2 regions of the Companilactobacillus sp. genome follow, and region 1 is predicted to be linked to the other one. Evidence: riboswitches for the same ligand, from Rfam matches in the RefSeq annotation. Region 1 holds a riboswitch; the other holds the start of a gene.

Region 1 (7,686 bases):
GCACGTTGGCTTTCGCCATCTTGATAAACATCGGCTGTGTCAAAAAAGTTGACGCCGTTGTCCCAGGCAGCTTCAAGTGTCTTTTGAGCATCGTCTTCTGAAAATGGGTCGCCCCATTTTGAACCTAATTGCCAAGTACCCAACGATACTTCAGATGCATTAAAGTTAGTTTTTCCAAATCTACGATATTTCATGGTAGTCTCCTTAGAAGTATTAATTGAACTAAGCATACTCGTTAGAGCATAGTCGAAGTCAAATTTTTTACTAGTAGGCTTTACACAATAGTTCATCAGTGCTAATATGTATTACATACTAGTGAGGAAATAATCATGAATAATTCCCAATTGCTAAAGGGCGTCCTGCAAGGATGCGTCCTAATGGTTATCTCAAAAAAAGACGTCTACGGATACGAGTTAGTCCAACGGCTGCAAGAACTGGGCTTCACCGATATTATCGGCGGGACCGTTTATCCGCTCCTGCAAAAATTGGAAAAGAATGGTCAATTAACTAGCGTTCGCAAGGCATCTTCTGAGGGACCAACCAGGAAATACTATTCAATTACCCAACAAGGACGTGACCAGATCGGCGAATTCATTGACCAGTGGCAAGCTCTTGAAACTGTAGTAAATCAAATAATCTCGACAAAAGACGGTGACGACAATGGCAAATAAAGTTTCAAAAATAATCGACGAAAACAATCAATTGCGCCAGCAATTAAATGACCAAAATAAAGAATATTATGAAAAATTACTGATCTACGTTAGGTCAGCAGGATTTTTCTATGACGACAACGAAGTCGAAAGTAGCTTGCTGGAAATTCTCAAGGACATCATTGATGCGCAAAAAGATTATAAAAATGCCGAAGAATATCTGGGGAAAAATCCATCTGAAGTCGCCGACGAATTGATTGCTAACTATACTAAGATCAGCCTTTTTGAACGTGTTAAATTCATTGGCCTGCTCTTTGGTATCAGTGTTATCTGGACTCTGATCACGCAATTCAGCAGTTCTAATCACGAGATCAATCTAATGCCATTTATCTTAAACGGTGTCTTCATGATTGCCTTAACCGCTGGTATGATGTGGTTCGTTCACCAAACTACCTATCGCAAGCTATTCGACAATAAAAAAATCGAATATACCGCTGCCGGGATTTTTGGAGTCGTGGTGATTGCTATCTTCGCCGGAATTTTATTCATCACGCCATCATTTATGAGTTTCAGCATCAACAATGGCGGTATCGTCTTCGTCAATGTTATCGTGATTGTTGCCTGCTTGGTTGGAATCTACTTTTTACCAGATACTTACGAACAGATTCTGATTGCCGCAATGCCAGTAATTTTGATCATCACCCTATTGAACATCATCAAAACTTTTGGCTTGCCTTATTACGTTATTAAACAAGTTTCAACGATTGCAATCATCTTATTGATTCTCGGGATCTTCTGGTTTGGCGCCGTCTTTTGGCACTCAACTCAACAAGATAATAAGAAATAAAAAATGGAATACCAGCTGGTATTCCATTTTTTTAACCTTCTAAATTATGCTTGCGTCTTTGATACTCGTCGTCGGTCATATTACCCTTAGCATATTCTTCTTTTAAAATTTCTAAGGCATTCTTTTGTTTAGCTAACTTAGTATGATCGCCACTGAAAAAGTAGACGAACGCAAAGATGATCATTAATACTGCTAGACCGGTGATAAACATTCCACCGCCCATGAAGCCCATTCCAGAACCGAATAAACCTGAACAAAATGTTGAACCCATCATGATTAGACATCTCCTTTTATTGACTTCAAAGTCATTATAATTTGATTATCGAATAACTAAAAATAATTGAATTGTTTAATTCTTTAGCAAAAAGTCAGTCGCGATTTTCACTGCTCTTTGCTGGCTATTGCCAACGGTGTAGACGTGGTCTCCTTGTGGCAACAGATGCAGGGTACTGTTTTGATAGATCTCGTCATATTTTTCAGAAGCACTTGGATCGACAATCTTATCATCAGTCCCATGGATCAGACAAACTGGCCCCTGATACAGCTTTGAAACTTCATAAATCGGCAAGCTCTTGTTTGTACGCAGGTAAAATCCACCAACGACCTTGCTGCCAAAGTCATGCAATTCGTCTGGAACATTGACCGGGTCGTACTTAACTCCCAGTACTTCGCCCTTTTCGGCATCAGATTTAAGCGTTGCTGCTGGTGAGAGCAAAATCAATTTTGCGACCTTATCTGGATAGTAGCCGGCAAACATACTTGCGACGACGCCACCTTGAGAGTGACCGACTAAATAAATATTTTGCACGCCTTCGACTTTTTGGGCGTATTCATAAATTGCTTGAGCATCAGCCAATTCACTCATGACCGTCATATCTTGGAAGCGGCCGTCGCTTTGGCCATGTCCATCAAAGTCGCAACGCAAAGTTGCCATACCTTTGTCTTCGAAACTTTCGGCTAATTGATACAACAAAGTACTAGGGAAATCACCTTTATTGCCCATGAAACCGTGCATTAGAATCACCAAATCAAACTTGTCAGTATCTGGTTTATTAAAAATTCCGCGTAACGTTAATCCGTCTCTAGTTATTTCTACTTTCATTTTTACCATCCTCATGTGATTGTAAGCGTTCTCTATGATTCCATTATAATATGAGAATCAACTTATTAATATCAAACCTAACAAGTTTTTAATAAGTGTGGAAATGTCATGAGATATACAAAATTTATGCTATACTGAAATCACAATTGAATACGAAACATTTGGGGTGCACAAACGCTGAGATTATACCCATTGAACCTGACACGGCCAACACCGGCGAAGGAAAATGTGAAACCATTTTATGGTCTTTTTGTGCCCGTCATTAGATTAATGACAGGCATTTTTTATTGGTCAAGCTCCCCGAATTTTCGATTCAAAATTTTATTAAGGAGTTTCTTATGATCAATTCTTCCAAGACTCAAAAGTTAACTATCCTGGCAATGATGATTGCTTTGGATGTTGTACTTTCTCCAATTTTTCGAATCGAAGGTATGGCACCTATGTCTAGTGTTTTAAACGTCATTGGTGCTGCCATGTTAGGACCTTATTATGTAGCTATCATGGCATTAGTTTGTGCCATTATCCGTATGACGATGATGGGAATCCCACCACTAGCCTTAACCGGTGCCTTCTTTGGAGCCCTATTGGCTGGGATCGGCTATCGCTATACTCATAAGATTTGGGGTGCAATGCTCGGAGAAATCATCGGAACCGGTTTGATTGGTTCATTGGCATCATTCCCTGTCATGGTATGGTTCACTGGCAATTCAAACGGTATGTATTGGTTCTTATATACACCAAGATTCTTTGGTGGTGCAATCTCTGGTTCGATCATTGCGTTTCTAGTTTTGTACAAGTTAAAAGACACGCGTACATTCCTACGTGTTCAATCCTTATTCCAAGAGGCCAAACATGGAAAATTACAGTCGAAATAACTTTTTTACTCAATTTGTTAAAGACAGCTTTCCAATTCAAAATGCAACATTAGTTCACTGCATTACCAACGAGATCACTGAAGAGTCAGTCGCTAATGCCTTGTTATATATCAATGCTAAACCAGTAATGGCTTCTGACACCCGTGAATTTTCAGACTTTTTCAGCCAAACTGATAGCCTATTTTTGAATCTAGGACACATTTCACCAGAACGAGAGGAGACACTTTTTCAAGCTGGAAAAATGGCAGATGAGACCGATACGCCCTTTGTTGTTGATCTAGTGGGAATTGCATCTTCTACAATTAGATACAATTTGGCATTTAAACTATCGGAACTGGCTCCAACGATCATTAAGGGAAATACTTCTGAAATGAGAGCTTTTTGCAACTTAGATAGTGAAGCACGCGGCGTCGATGCCTCAATTGAAGACCAGGCAGATGCTGCAATTGACGAACTGTTGCACGCCATGAAAGGTCTGGCTAGTCGTCATCCAGAAACTACTTTTATTGCTACTGGTGAAACTGATTTGGTCGTTTGCGACGGCAGTTGCTTTGAGCTACATAACGGTGTCCCGGAACTCGACCGTTTTACTGGTACTGGAGATATCGTTGGTGCAATGATGGCAGCCTTGATCAAGAACAATCACGAAGGATTGGCGGCTGGAATCAGTGCCATCAGTTATCTTAATATCTGTGCGGAAAATGCCAGTCAAATCACCGAGGGCTTGGCTGACTTCCGTCAACAAACTCTCAATCAACTATCTCTTTTAATGAACAATGACTATTGGTTTGAAGCAATCAGAGGTGCAGTCCATGCTTGATCTGAGTCTTTATTTAGTCACTGCTCGATACGATTATTCTGATGAAAAATTTTTACGGATCATCAATGAAGCTTGTCGTGCTGGCGTGACAATGGTCCAATTGCGAGAGAAAAATGCGACCACTAGAGAAATTTTTGAATTAGCCTTAAAAGTTAAACAAATTACCGATTCTTATCAAATCCCCCTGATAATTGACGATCGGATTGATATTTGTTTAGCAGTCGATGCCTCAGGAGTACACATTGGAGACAACGAAATGCCAATTGGAATTTCTCGAAAGTTACTCGGTCCAAATAAAATTCTAGGTGTTTCGGCCAAAACTTTAGCACGTGCTAAAAAAGCTGAACAACTAGGAGCTGATTATTTAGGAACTGGAGCCATCTTTCCGACACAAACTAAGGTCATCACTAAACATACTGAAATAACAACCCTCAATGAAATTGCACAAAACGTCAACATCCCTGTCGTTGCCATCGGCGGGATCAAGACTACTAATGTGCAAGCCTTTCATGACATCCCCATTGCTGGAGTGGCAGTGGTTAGTGGAATTATGAAGGTTGATAACGTTGAAGAAACTGTTCAAGAATTATTAAATCGATAGAGCAAAGGTGTGGCCAATTGTAGGTCACACCTTTTATTATTTCTCCTGATAAATATGAATATAAACTTTGATCGGTAAGTCTGCCAAATACTTTTCCATTAAGGGTTTAACTTGTTTATCCCAATTGAGGCCACCATTTCCGGCACCTAATTGTGGAAAGGAAATCGACTCTATCTCTTTTTGTTTATAAGTCTCGACAAATTTTTGCAAACCTAGTTCCAAGTATTTGATTTTAGATTTACTGCGCCAATTCTTTTTCGTTGGGAAATTTAAGATCCACTTGTCATCAGATTTATAAAGATACAACTTGCCCACAGTCAGGCTTCCATCTTCACAGTATTGCTTATATTTAGTGAACATATCTGGATACGTTTTTTTACATTCCAATGCAATTCCCTTGCCCATGACACCAACAGTATTAACTGTGTTGACTATAACTTGTGCTGGACTATCGAGTAAATTTTGATCAACATATTCTAGCGGCATATTTTCCTCCATTTTTATTAAAACTATTTGTTTATTACACAGTTAAATTACGTATTCCATTTCCAAAATTTTTTCAAAAAAAAGATGCATCCTATCGGGACGCACCTCAATATTTAATCCTTATTATTTTTGTAAGCCAGATAACTTGTTAAAATCCTCATCGCTTAATTGAACATTGGCTGCACTAACATTGTCCTTCAAATGTTCAACCGAACTAGTACCTGGAATTGGCAAGATATTGTCTGAACGCTTCAACAGCCATGCCAAAGCAATTTGAGCAGAACTGACGCCATATTTTTCAGCAATACTGTTCAATGGACTGTCTGGTTTTGCCAAATTACCAGTATCTAGAGGGAACCAAGGCAAGAAGGCAATTCCTTGTTCCTTGCAATAATCGACAATTGCATCGTCGCCAGTATGATGTCCAACGTTATACATGTTTTCAACGGCATCAATTTTGGCAACCTTTTGTGCCGACTTCAATTCATCCATAGTTACTTGACTGATACCAATATGCTTAATCTTGCCCTCATCTTGCATCTTCTTCAATTCGCCGATTTGGTCCTCGATTGGATAATGTGAATCGATTCTATGCAAGAACAACAAGTCTTCATGATCACGATTAAATTTACGTAATGAAAGTTCTACTTCTTGACGGAGAAATGCGGGTGCACCAACTGGTACCCAACCATTAGGTCCAACACGAACTTGACCGACCTTATCAGAAATAAAGATCTTGTCTGAATCCGGATATTCTTTCAAAGCTTTTGCCAAATAATTATCCGCATTCCAAGGGCCATAAGAGTCAGCTGTATCAACAAAGTTGACACCTAGATCAAATGCATGCTTGATCACGTCGACCGCTTGGTCACCGTCCTTGTAAGGACCCCAAGTGCCAGGGCCTGTAAGTTGCATCGTACCATAGCCTAGACGGTTAACAACGAAGTCCTTGTCAAATTCATATGTACCTGCTTTAGTTGCGCTAATTTCATCCATATATGTATACACTCCTTGTAAAAAAAATCCATGTAAAAAATTTATAGTTATTTTTTACATGGATAAACTAGTTCTTTTTTATATTGAATACAAACATTTGCTATATGGAATGTTGATGAATCGAATTAAATATCAGTGTTATAGGTAGTTAGAAAACAATCAATACCATTATTATATTTGTTGTTTTCTAAAAATCAGACATATGTTTTATTCTTGACGCAGCATCATTGACTGCTTGCTTTTGACTTGAGGTTGCATAAAATTCCCTTTGTAATTCTTGAACTGTTGTTGTATGTTCCTTCTCACCAGGACCACCAGTAGAATTTCTATTCTCGTAATCATTTGTCCAATACGTAATAGTACTTCCACTTGCTGAATAAGTCATTGTTGTCGCACCAGTTCCGCCACTTCCAAGGACATATCTACCCATTTCCTTGTTTACTCCAATGGTAATTGGAATATTTGCAAGATCATCTTCAACATTAAATCCCTTTTCATAGACCATAACGGCAATGGTATCGTTATCGGTAACAACAGAGTCAGAACTATTCTTCTTTTCGCTACTACCAGTGTTTTCATTAGAATTATTTGCCGATGCACTACTACTTGAACTTGCACTGCTTCCACCTGCAATACTTTCAAATGTTGATTGCACATCATTATTCTTAGTTGGTGTTAGATCTGGTGTACCACCGCTACTTTGGTCAACTAATGCGACTGGTTGGCCATCGTGGAAGGCGAAGAAATATGTGATGTGGTTTGGTGAACCGTTGTAATTATAAATGGCAACTACGTTGTAAGCATAGTGGCCCTTACCTGACTTGCTCCAACCAATTGAGGAATTTGAGCCATCGACGCTAACTTTGGTCAAGTCGTCTGGATAAACCATACCAGTCGATGTTTTGATCGTATGCTCTCCGTCAAATTTTTGATAAGACTGGTGCATTGTTGGTGCCCAATCATCGATAAATTTCTTTAACTGTGCATCTTTTGAATCATTCCAAAGAGCCTTTGAATCCTTGTCTGATGAGCTCTTAGAACTCTTGCTAACTGACGTTTTGGTCTGTGGACTGCTGCTTGAATTCGAGTTGTGATTTCCACAACCAGATAACAGCAATACACCTGTTGCAAAAAGTGTGATTAAACTTAATCCCCTAATTTTCATACTATTAACTGTCCCCTCAGTATTTTGAATTGCTACAGTTAAAGTTTATGCCAAAAGTTTTCAGTTCACAATATAAATATATTTATATAAAAAGGCGTTCATCAAAATGATTCAACAATTTAATTAAATATAGAGATGTTCTCC
Region 2 (7,686 bases), 580 kb from region 1:
CGTATCGCAATAATTCGTTGTATCGCCTTTCCTTGAGACCTAATGCACAAATTATTGATGGTTTCCATTTCCCATCAATAATTTTCAAAACTAAGTTTATGCCCATGTGGTAATTATTTTTATTATCCATATTCCCATGTCCTCACAAAATCTACTTTAAAGTAACTAGTCTACAAAAAAGTGCCTTCTATAAAAATGTAACCCTTAACATTATACTAATTTTGTAAAAGATATCACAAACAAAAGGGGTTTACAAATATGACCGAATATAAATTTTTACAACCTTATACTTTCAAAAATGGAGCTAAAATCAAGAATCGTGTCGTTATTCCACCAATGACAGAACAATCAAGCTTAGAAGATGGAACTGTCTCTCGCGATGAATTGTACTACATGGGGATGCGTTCTGGTGGCGTTGGCATGTTCATCAGTCCGGTAGCATTTGTTACTGATAATGGTAAAGGATTCGAGGGTGAACTTTCTGCAGCGCATGACCACTTCATCCCTAGCCTTACAAAACTAGCCGATACCATGAAGAAAAATGGTACTAAGGCAATCTTACAAATCTTTGATGCAGGTAGAATGTCTAACACGGCAATCCTACGTGGAACTCAACCAGTCAGTGCCAGTGCGGTAGCTGCTCCTCGTGAAGGTTACGAAGTTCCTCGCGAATTATCAAGCGATGAGATTGAAAATATCGTAAAAGATTTCGGTGAAGCAACTCGGCGTGCTATTCAAGCAGGATTTGATGGTGTAGAAATACACGGTGCAAATACATACTTGATTCAACAATTCTTCTCACCACATTCCAACAAACGTACTGACAAATGGGGAGGAGATGTCAACAAACGTATGACTTTTGGTTTAGAAGTTATTAAGTCGGTGAAAGCTGCCGTTGATAAATACGCCAATAAAGATTTTATTGTTGGTTACCGTATATCTCCTGAAGAAATCGAAAACCCTGGAATTCGAATCGATGACACACTTCAATTTATTGATAAGTTAGCAGATCAACCAATCGACTACTTACATATTTCAATGGGTAATGCTTGGAGAGCTTCACTAAATGATTCTTCTGACACAACTCCAACAATTCTCCGTATTAAAGAAAAAGTCAACGGACGTTTACCTTTGATCTCAGTGGGTTCAGTGAATACCCCAGCAGATGCTGAAAAAGTGATGGATGCCGGCATTGATTTCGTTGCTATAGGACGTGAATACTTACGTGAACCTAAGTGGATTGAAAAGGTGCAATCTGGTGCTGAAGACACCATTAGATACACGATCAATCGTGAATCTCTTGATGAAATCGGGCTTAATCCAGCCTTAATGAGTTTCCTTGGTTTGATGGGACAAGATCTAGGTTTTGAAGGTGAAAAGAACAATAACGACGATGAAGCTTTCTCGACAGTTTTTAAATAATTTTTTAAAAAAATTTCTCTACAATAATATTAATTATCCTTGCTTTACACACCATGAGCTCAATGATAAGCTTGGTTTGTTATCATTGATTCTTAAAAGCAATATATCTGGGGTGCTGAAAAGCTGAGATCAAACCCATTGAACCTGATCTAATTAATATTAGTGTAGGAAGATATTGGATAAATTTAAAGGCCAACTATTTCTGTACACTTACATGAATAGTTGGTCTTTTTTTACCTCGTGGTTATATTCTTTCAAGAAGCTGAACAAAACTTTTTTGAGGGGACAGATTTATTATGATGAACAAACAAAGCACTAACGCTTCAAGCTCATTTATGAGTTACAAATTGCGTGACGTCGCATTTATTGCCTTAACAGGTGTATTTTGTGGTGCGATTTTCTTTGGTACTAGTCTTTCCTACAACTTTTTAGCTGCTGGACTTGCCGCTATCGGTATGGGACCAGTTGCCAACGACTTATTGCTAGGCCTTTGGATGATTGCCGGACCACTTGCTGCCATGTTGACACACAAACTTGGCGCCAGTACTTTAGGTGAGTTATTAGGTAGTTTCGTAGAAATGATCTTAGGTGGTCAATGGGGTGCTGCTACTTTGATCTCTGGATTGATTCAAGGTGCTGGTAACGGACTTGGCTTTGCCCTAACTGGTTACAAACGCTTTGATAAATTAGGCTTATTGTTATCAACAATCACAGGTACGATCATCACTTTCGGTTGGAGTTTGATCAACGAAGGTTATGCTAAATACAATATCGGATTTTTACTGCTATTATTCGTCGTTCGTTTTATTTCAATTGGTTTCTTTGCCGGCGTCTTAGTCTACTGGATCAACAAACTTGTTGAAAAATCTGGTATCTTGAATCGTGACTAGGAGCTGCTTATGGACAAAATTGCAATAAAGAATTTAACTTTTCGATACACTAAAGATGGTAAAGACATCATTAAGGATCTCGATTTTTCGCTTGATGCCGAGTCTTTTAACGTTTTATATGGCCCTTCTGGATGTGGTAAATCCACATTGATGCGGATCATGGCCGGCCTTTATCCAGAATATGCTGGACACGTTTTGAGTGGCGAAATGTACTTTGATGGCAAGAGTACTGCTGAGTGGAATACCCAAGACGTTGCTAGTGCTATTTCCATCCTTTTCCAAGATCCAGTCGACCAATTTTCGATGAAGACTGTACGTCGCGAATTCATTTTCACATTGGAAAACCTTGGTATTGATCGTGAAAAAATCGATCGTATCGTCGAGACTTCGTTAAAACGTATCGGAATTTTTAACCTGATCGACCGCCATTTGGATACCTTGTCTGGTGGAGAACTTCAGAAGGTTTCTTTAGCGATCACAATTGCCATGAACAGTGACGTGATCATTCTGGACGAACCTTTTGCTTCAGTTGATACAAAATCACGGGCTCAATTATTGGAATTGTTAAAAGACCTTCAGGTACACGATCATAAGACTATTTTGATTACTGATCACGATTTGATCGGCTACCAAAATTTGATCGATCACTTATATCATTTTCAAAACCAATCAGTGGTTTTAGTTGACGACCCTAGTCAAGTCTTCGCTAAATATCACCGCGAAAATCAACAACTGACTTTTTCTCTTCCCGATCAACGAGTGGGAAACTCTTTGATTCGAATCGATGATTTAGAGTTGATCAATGGACCAAAGGATCTGATCAAAGATTCTACTCTAGGGATTCCCAAGGGAAAAATGATTTTATTAACTGGTGAAAATGGCTCTGGTAAATCAACCTTCTTCTCTGCCTTGACTAGATTGCACGATTATAAAGGTACGATAACTTATCAGAACAAAGACATTCAAAAGTATAAACAACGAAAATACGCTCGAGAAGTTGGCCTGATTTTTCAAGATGCTAAAATGCAGTATTTGAAATTGACGGTTCAAGAAGAAATCGAGCTGAGCTTAAAACATACTAATTATCAGGATTATTGGACCGCTGAGACAGTCGACCAATACTTGCAAAAGCTCCATCTGGACCAATTAAAGGACCAAATCGTTTATCAATTGTCCGGCGGTCAAAAGAAGAAACTTCAGATTTTTGAAATGTTGATTCTGGGCGACCCTGTGCTGTTGTTCGATGAACCTTTGGCTGGCTTAGATATTGATTCCACCCATGTGGTCATGGAAATGATCAAGGAATTATCTCAGAAACAAAATCAAACTATTATTATGATCAGCCATCAATTAGGTGGTCTACAAGAATATTTTGATTATCATCTACAACTATCAGACCTAAATCTACAGTATACGGAGGTGCTTAATTATGAATCCATCTCTTAAGCTGGCTTTAGTTTTGATTTTTAGTTTTGAAATTGCCTTTATGCAAAGTATTTATGCCAACATCATTATTGCTGCAGTTGGTTTTATCTACTTATTGGCAAAAAGAATGAGCTTTAAAAAGTTACTCTGGTTATTGATCGTACCGATCATTCCAGTATTTGGTACTTGGTTCTCGTTTTACATGCATGGATCTGGAGATTCGATGCACAGTGCTTGGTTGCTATCGACCAGAATTTACGCCTACATTTTCTTAGGCGGTATCCTTTCCTTTACTGTTGACGTTGACGATTTACTTGGCTCCCTAGAACAAAATTGTCACATTCCTTCCAAGTTCGTTTACGGAACTCTGGGTGCATTCAACTTTGCTCCTCGAGTTGTTCAAACAGTTAAGCAAATGAAGACTGCTGCGATGATGCGAGGCGAGGTACTGCATGTTTGGTCACCAGAATTATTCTTCAAATCAATTTTGATATCGTTGCGTTGGTCGGATAATTTGTCACAAGCGATGCAATCGCATGGTTTTAGCGAGTATTCCGATCGCAGTCATTACGATGTTTATCCGATTCCAGCTTGGAATTGGGTTTTAGCTGTTGTATTAATAATTAGTTTACAATTTTTGGCATTTAGTCACTTAACCTAAAAAGTCAGTAATCAGGATTGTCTGATTACTGGCTTTTTTGATTGAAGTTTACTGCCGACTCCAGACGAAAATCGATTGCCTTTCGTCTGGCATCCTTGATTGGTTCGTTGGCGTAGCCAACATTTTAAACGGTTGCGCACGCACCAAAGGCGACGTACGTTCCATTATTTATTTTCCTACTGAGCCGGGCATCGATTTTCGTCTTCCGTCTAAATAGAATTAAGTCAAAATCTCTTCGTAGGTTGAAAGAAGGTATGCTTGCAGTTCCTCAATAAACTGGAATTACCTAGTTCCAAACCTATTGTGATCTTATTGGAGATAATGTACTTTCGAATTAATTTTCAGGGCTTGCGACTACTGCTGGTTCGCTTTTGTGGCGTTTTACTATTATTGCCAGTCCTATTCCGATTATTGTGATGATCACGTTTAAAATAATGATCATTCTTGGTGCGTCTGTTCCGGTTACTTTTGTCAAATATGCAGCTGTTGATAGCACTGCGTAATTGGCAATTGCAGATGCAATCATAACTAATGAAGTAGCTAATCCTTTATTACTTGGGAAAAAGCTGATTGTTGTTGAAGTTGCTAATTGAAGAACTCCTCCGGCAGCTGCGTAGCCAATTACAAAACTTCCGACATATAAAATAAACGGACTTTCAATTAGATAACATAATAAAAGCATGACGACTGAGATACTTGGATACAGGATCAAGATTGTTGTCTCCTTGATTCCCTTATGAATTAATTGAGCAGTTAACAAGACGGCAATCGTTGCTCCGACTGCATAAAATGATTGCAGAACACTCGGGTCACTGATTCCGTAACTCTTCCCTAATTCCTGATTACAGTTCAACCAGATCATAAATGTTGTGGAACTAGTAAAGCCAATCAGGATCGAAGCAATTGCAGCTCCTGAAAAATGTATCTTAGACTGTTTGGCTTTTTTAGTATCATCTTGAACATTCACAACATTTTGTTGTGGGAATGGCAAGATGAGAATTAAAATTGCATCGATCACCATGACTACTCCACAGAAAATGAAAATAACTTTATAAGACATGTGGGCACTTGCGACTAAACCAATTGCAAATGGCAACAAGAATTGTGCGATAGTGATGGCAAATTTGGTGAACAAGTTAGCGATTGATGCTGACTTTGGAAAAATTTCCATGACACTTGGTGAAATACAAGTATCAAGAAATGAATTTGCTACACCATTCAACACACCCATTCCGTATGCGATCCACATTGAATGAACGTTGATGATTCCAAAGAAGAATATTGCGTATAGAGCGATTCCGATAAATCCACTCACTCTTCTTCCTATCTTATCTGAAACTGGTCCAGCAAACGGATAAGCAATTAAACGCCCTAAACCATAAGCGGCAATGACTGAAACGACCATCGATTCATCAATGGCACCACTTGGTAAGCGAGTTGCTCCCCAAGCTTGGGCAAATTCAGGTTTGAATTGACCCATGATCGATAATGCAATTCCTAAAATAAAATAAGCAAAATATAGTGCAAAAGCAGTTGGGTAATACTTCTTCTGACTGTTAACCATCTTAGTTTCCTCCACTATTTGAGAAGAATAGTTGTTGAACTTGTTTTACTGGCATTGTTTTTCCAGTGTATAGCTTGAACGCTGCGGCTCCTTGCCACAACAGCATCCCTTTGCCACCAATCGTGGTACTGCCATGTTCTTTGGCATCAGCTAGCATTTGTGTAACTTCAGGATTATAGACTGTATCCGTTACTACTAGATCTGGACGATAAACTGAAGCATCCGTGATGTTAGTTTGGCTGAAGTTTGGTGCCATACCAGCCTTGGTAGCATTTGCTAAAATATTGCTCCGTTGGATGGATTCGTTCAATTCCTTTTGGCTATTAATATCGCCGACGGTAACTTTACAACTTGAAACTTCTTTGGAAATCTTCTCCGCAGTTAATTCCGCATTTTTATAAAAAGCGTCTTTTGGGTTAAAAATATGAATCTCCTTAGCGCCATCTAATGCTAATTGAACGGCAATTGCAGTACTTGCTCCACCGGCTCCTAACAAAGTTACAACTGCATCTTCAGGTGCAACTCCGTGCTGACGCAGGTTTTCAACATAGCCTGCACCATCGGTGTTATAGCCAGTTAACTTACCATCGTCGTTAACAATCGTATTAACAGCGCCAATCAATCTAGCGGCTGGCGACAAGTCATCAACCAACTGCGCAGCAGCTTTTTTACAAGGCATTGTCACGTTAGCTCCACGCATGTTCAAAACTTTCATCTCTGTTAAAGCTTGTTCCATTTGATTTTCTTGAATGTCAAAAGCAAGATAAGCGTAATTGATTCCTGCTTGTTCAAAACTGTAATTGTACATAGCCGGAGAACCAGAATGTCCGACCGGAGAACCGAGCAGACCTAACATAATCGTATGTCCATCAATTCTAGACTCCATGTTCAAAACTTCCCTTCGTTTATTGCTTTACCTTAGCTTGTTCAGCTTCATAAGCCTGATATTCTGCAGTTGGCATTTCTTTGCCAGTAAATAGTGTGTATGCGGCAGCTCCTTGCCACAACAACATCCCTTTTCCTGGTGCTGTTGTGCAGCCTAAACTCTCAGCATCTTCGATCAATTTAGTCTTCAATGGATTGTAGACAGTATCCGCAACCACCAAATCTTTTCTCAAAAAACTTTTATCTACTAATGATTGACCATCTAGTGGCTTCATTCCAACGATAGTTGCATTCACTAAAATATCAGCATCAACAATTTCTGACTTCAATTTTTCTTGGTCAGCTAAGGGATAAACATTAACCTCAACTTCTGGTTTAGCCTCGTTGATCTTGTTCTTAGTTTGTTCAGCATTTTGATAGAAATCGTCATCTTGATTAAAAATTGAAATAGCTTCGGCACCATCTAAAGCACTTTGAACTTGCAATGCAGTAGCAGCACCGCCGGCACCTAAGACAACTAACTTTTTACCAGCAACTTCAACGCCATTTTCTTTCAGGTTACGTACAAACCCGATTCCATCTGTGATGTGTCCAGTTAGTTTTCCGTTGTCATTGACGATAACATTGATTGCTCCAATGATCTTGGCTGCTGGCGATAAGTCGTCAACTAGGCTTGCGGCCACGGTCTTACATGGCATTGTGACGTTACTTCCTCTTACTTTAAATAACTTTAAAGCATTGATAGCCTCTGGCATCTGGTCTTTTTTAACATCAAAAGCCAAGTAAGCATAATCTAATCCTTGTTGCTGAAAACTGAAGTTATACATTGCTGGCGAACC

What was found. Region 1 has a riboswitch for thiamine pyrophosphate ahead of thiW (energy coupling factor transporter S component ThiW). Riboswitches for the same ligand answer to the same signal wherever they lie in the genome.
Region 2: it holds a riboswitch for thiamine pyrophosphate, as region 1 does, so the genes downstream of both, LKF16_RS06540 (ECF transporter S component) here and thiW (energy coupling factor transporter S component ThiW) in region 1, are expected to answer to the same signal.

Annotation. Positions count from the first base shown of each region.
Region 1 covers NZ_JAKVLR010000001.1:1,910,698-1,918,383, reverse strand. Annotated here, with positions in the region: gene LKF16_RS09165 (aldo/keto reductase) at 1-194, opposite strand, end outside; gene LKF16_RS09160 (PadR family transcriptional regulator) at 330-671, shown strand; gene LKF16_RS09155 (hypothetical protein) at 661-1,497, shown strand; gene LKF16_RS09150 (hypothetical protein) at 1,529-1,771, opposite strand; gene LKF16_RS09145 (alpha/beta hydrolase) at 1,847-2,599, opposite strand; TPP riboswitch at 2,752-2,841, shown strand; gene thiW (energy coupling factor transporter S component ThiW) at 2,941-3,474, shown strand; gene LKF16_RS09135 (hydroxyethylthiazole kinase) at 3,452-4,294, shown strand; gene thiE (thiamine phosphate synthase) at 4,287-4,895, shown strand; gene LKF16_RS09125 (macro domain-containing protein) at 4,932-5,381, opposite strand; gene LKF16_RS09120 (aldo/keto reductase) at 5,505-6,377, opposite strand; gene LKF16_RS13100 (Lreu_0056 family protein) at 6,565-7,542, opposite strand; gene LKF16_RS09110 (arginase family protein) at 7,662-7,686, opposite strand, start outside.
Region 2 covers NZ_JAKVLR010000001.1:1,333,810-1,341,495, forward strand. Annotated here, with positions in the region: gene LKF16_RS06530 (winged helix-turn-helix transcriptional regulator) at 1-130, opposite strand, end outside; gene LKF16_RS06535 (NADH-dependent flavin oxidoreductase) at 259-1,422, shown strand; TPP riboswitch at 1,521-1,610, shown strand; gene LKF16_RS06540 (ECF transporter S component) at 1,722-2,312, shown strand; gene LKF16_RS06545 (ABC transporter ATP-binding protein) at 2,322-3,758, shown strand; gene LKF16_RS06550 (energy-coupling factor transporter transmembrane component T family protein) at 3,742-4,398, shown strand; gene LKF16_RS06555 (MFS transporter) at 4,733-5,962, opposite strand; gene aroE (shikimate dehydrogenase) at 5,964-6,848, opposite strand; gene LKF16_RS06565 (shikimate dehydrogenase) at 6,868-7,686, opposite strand, start outside.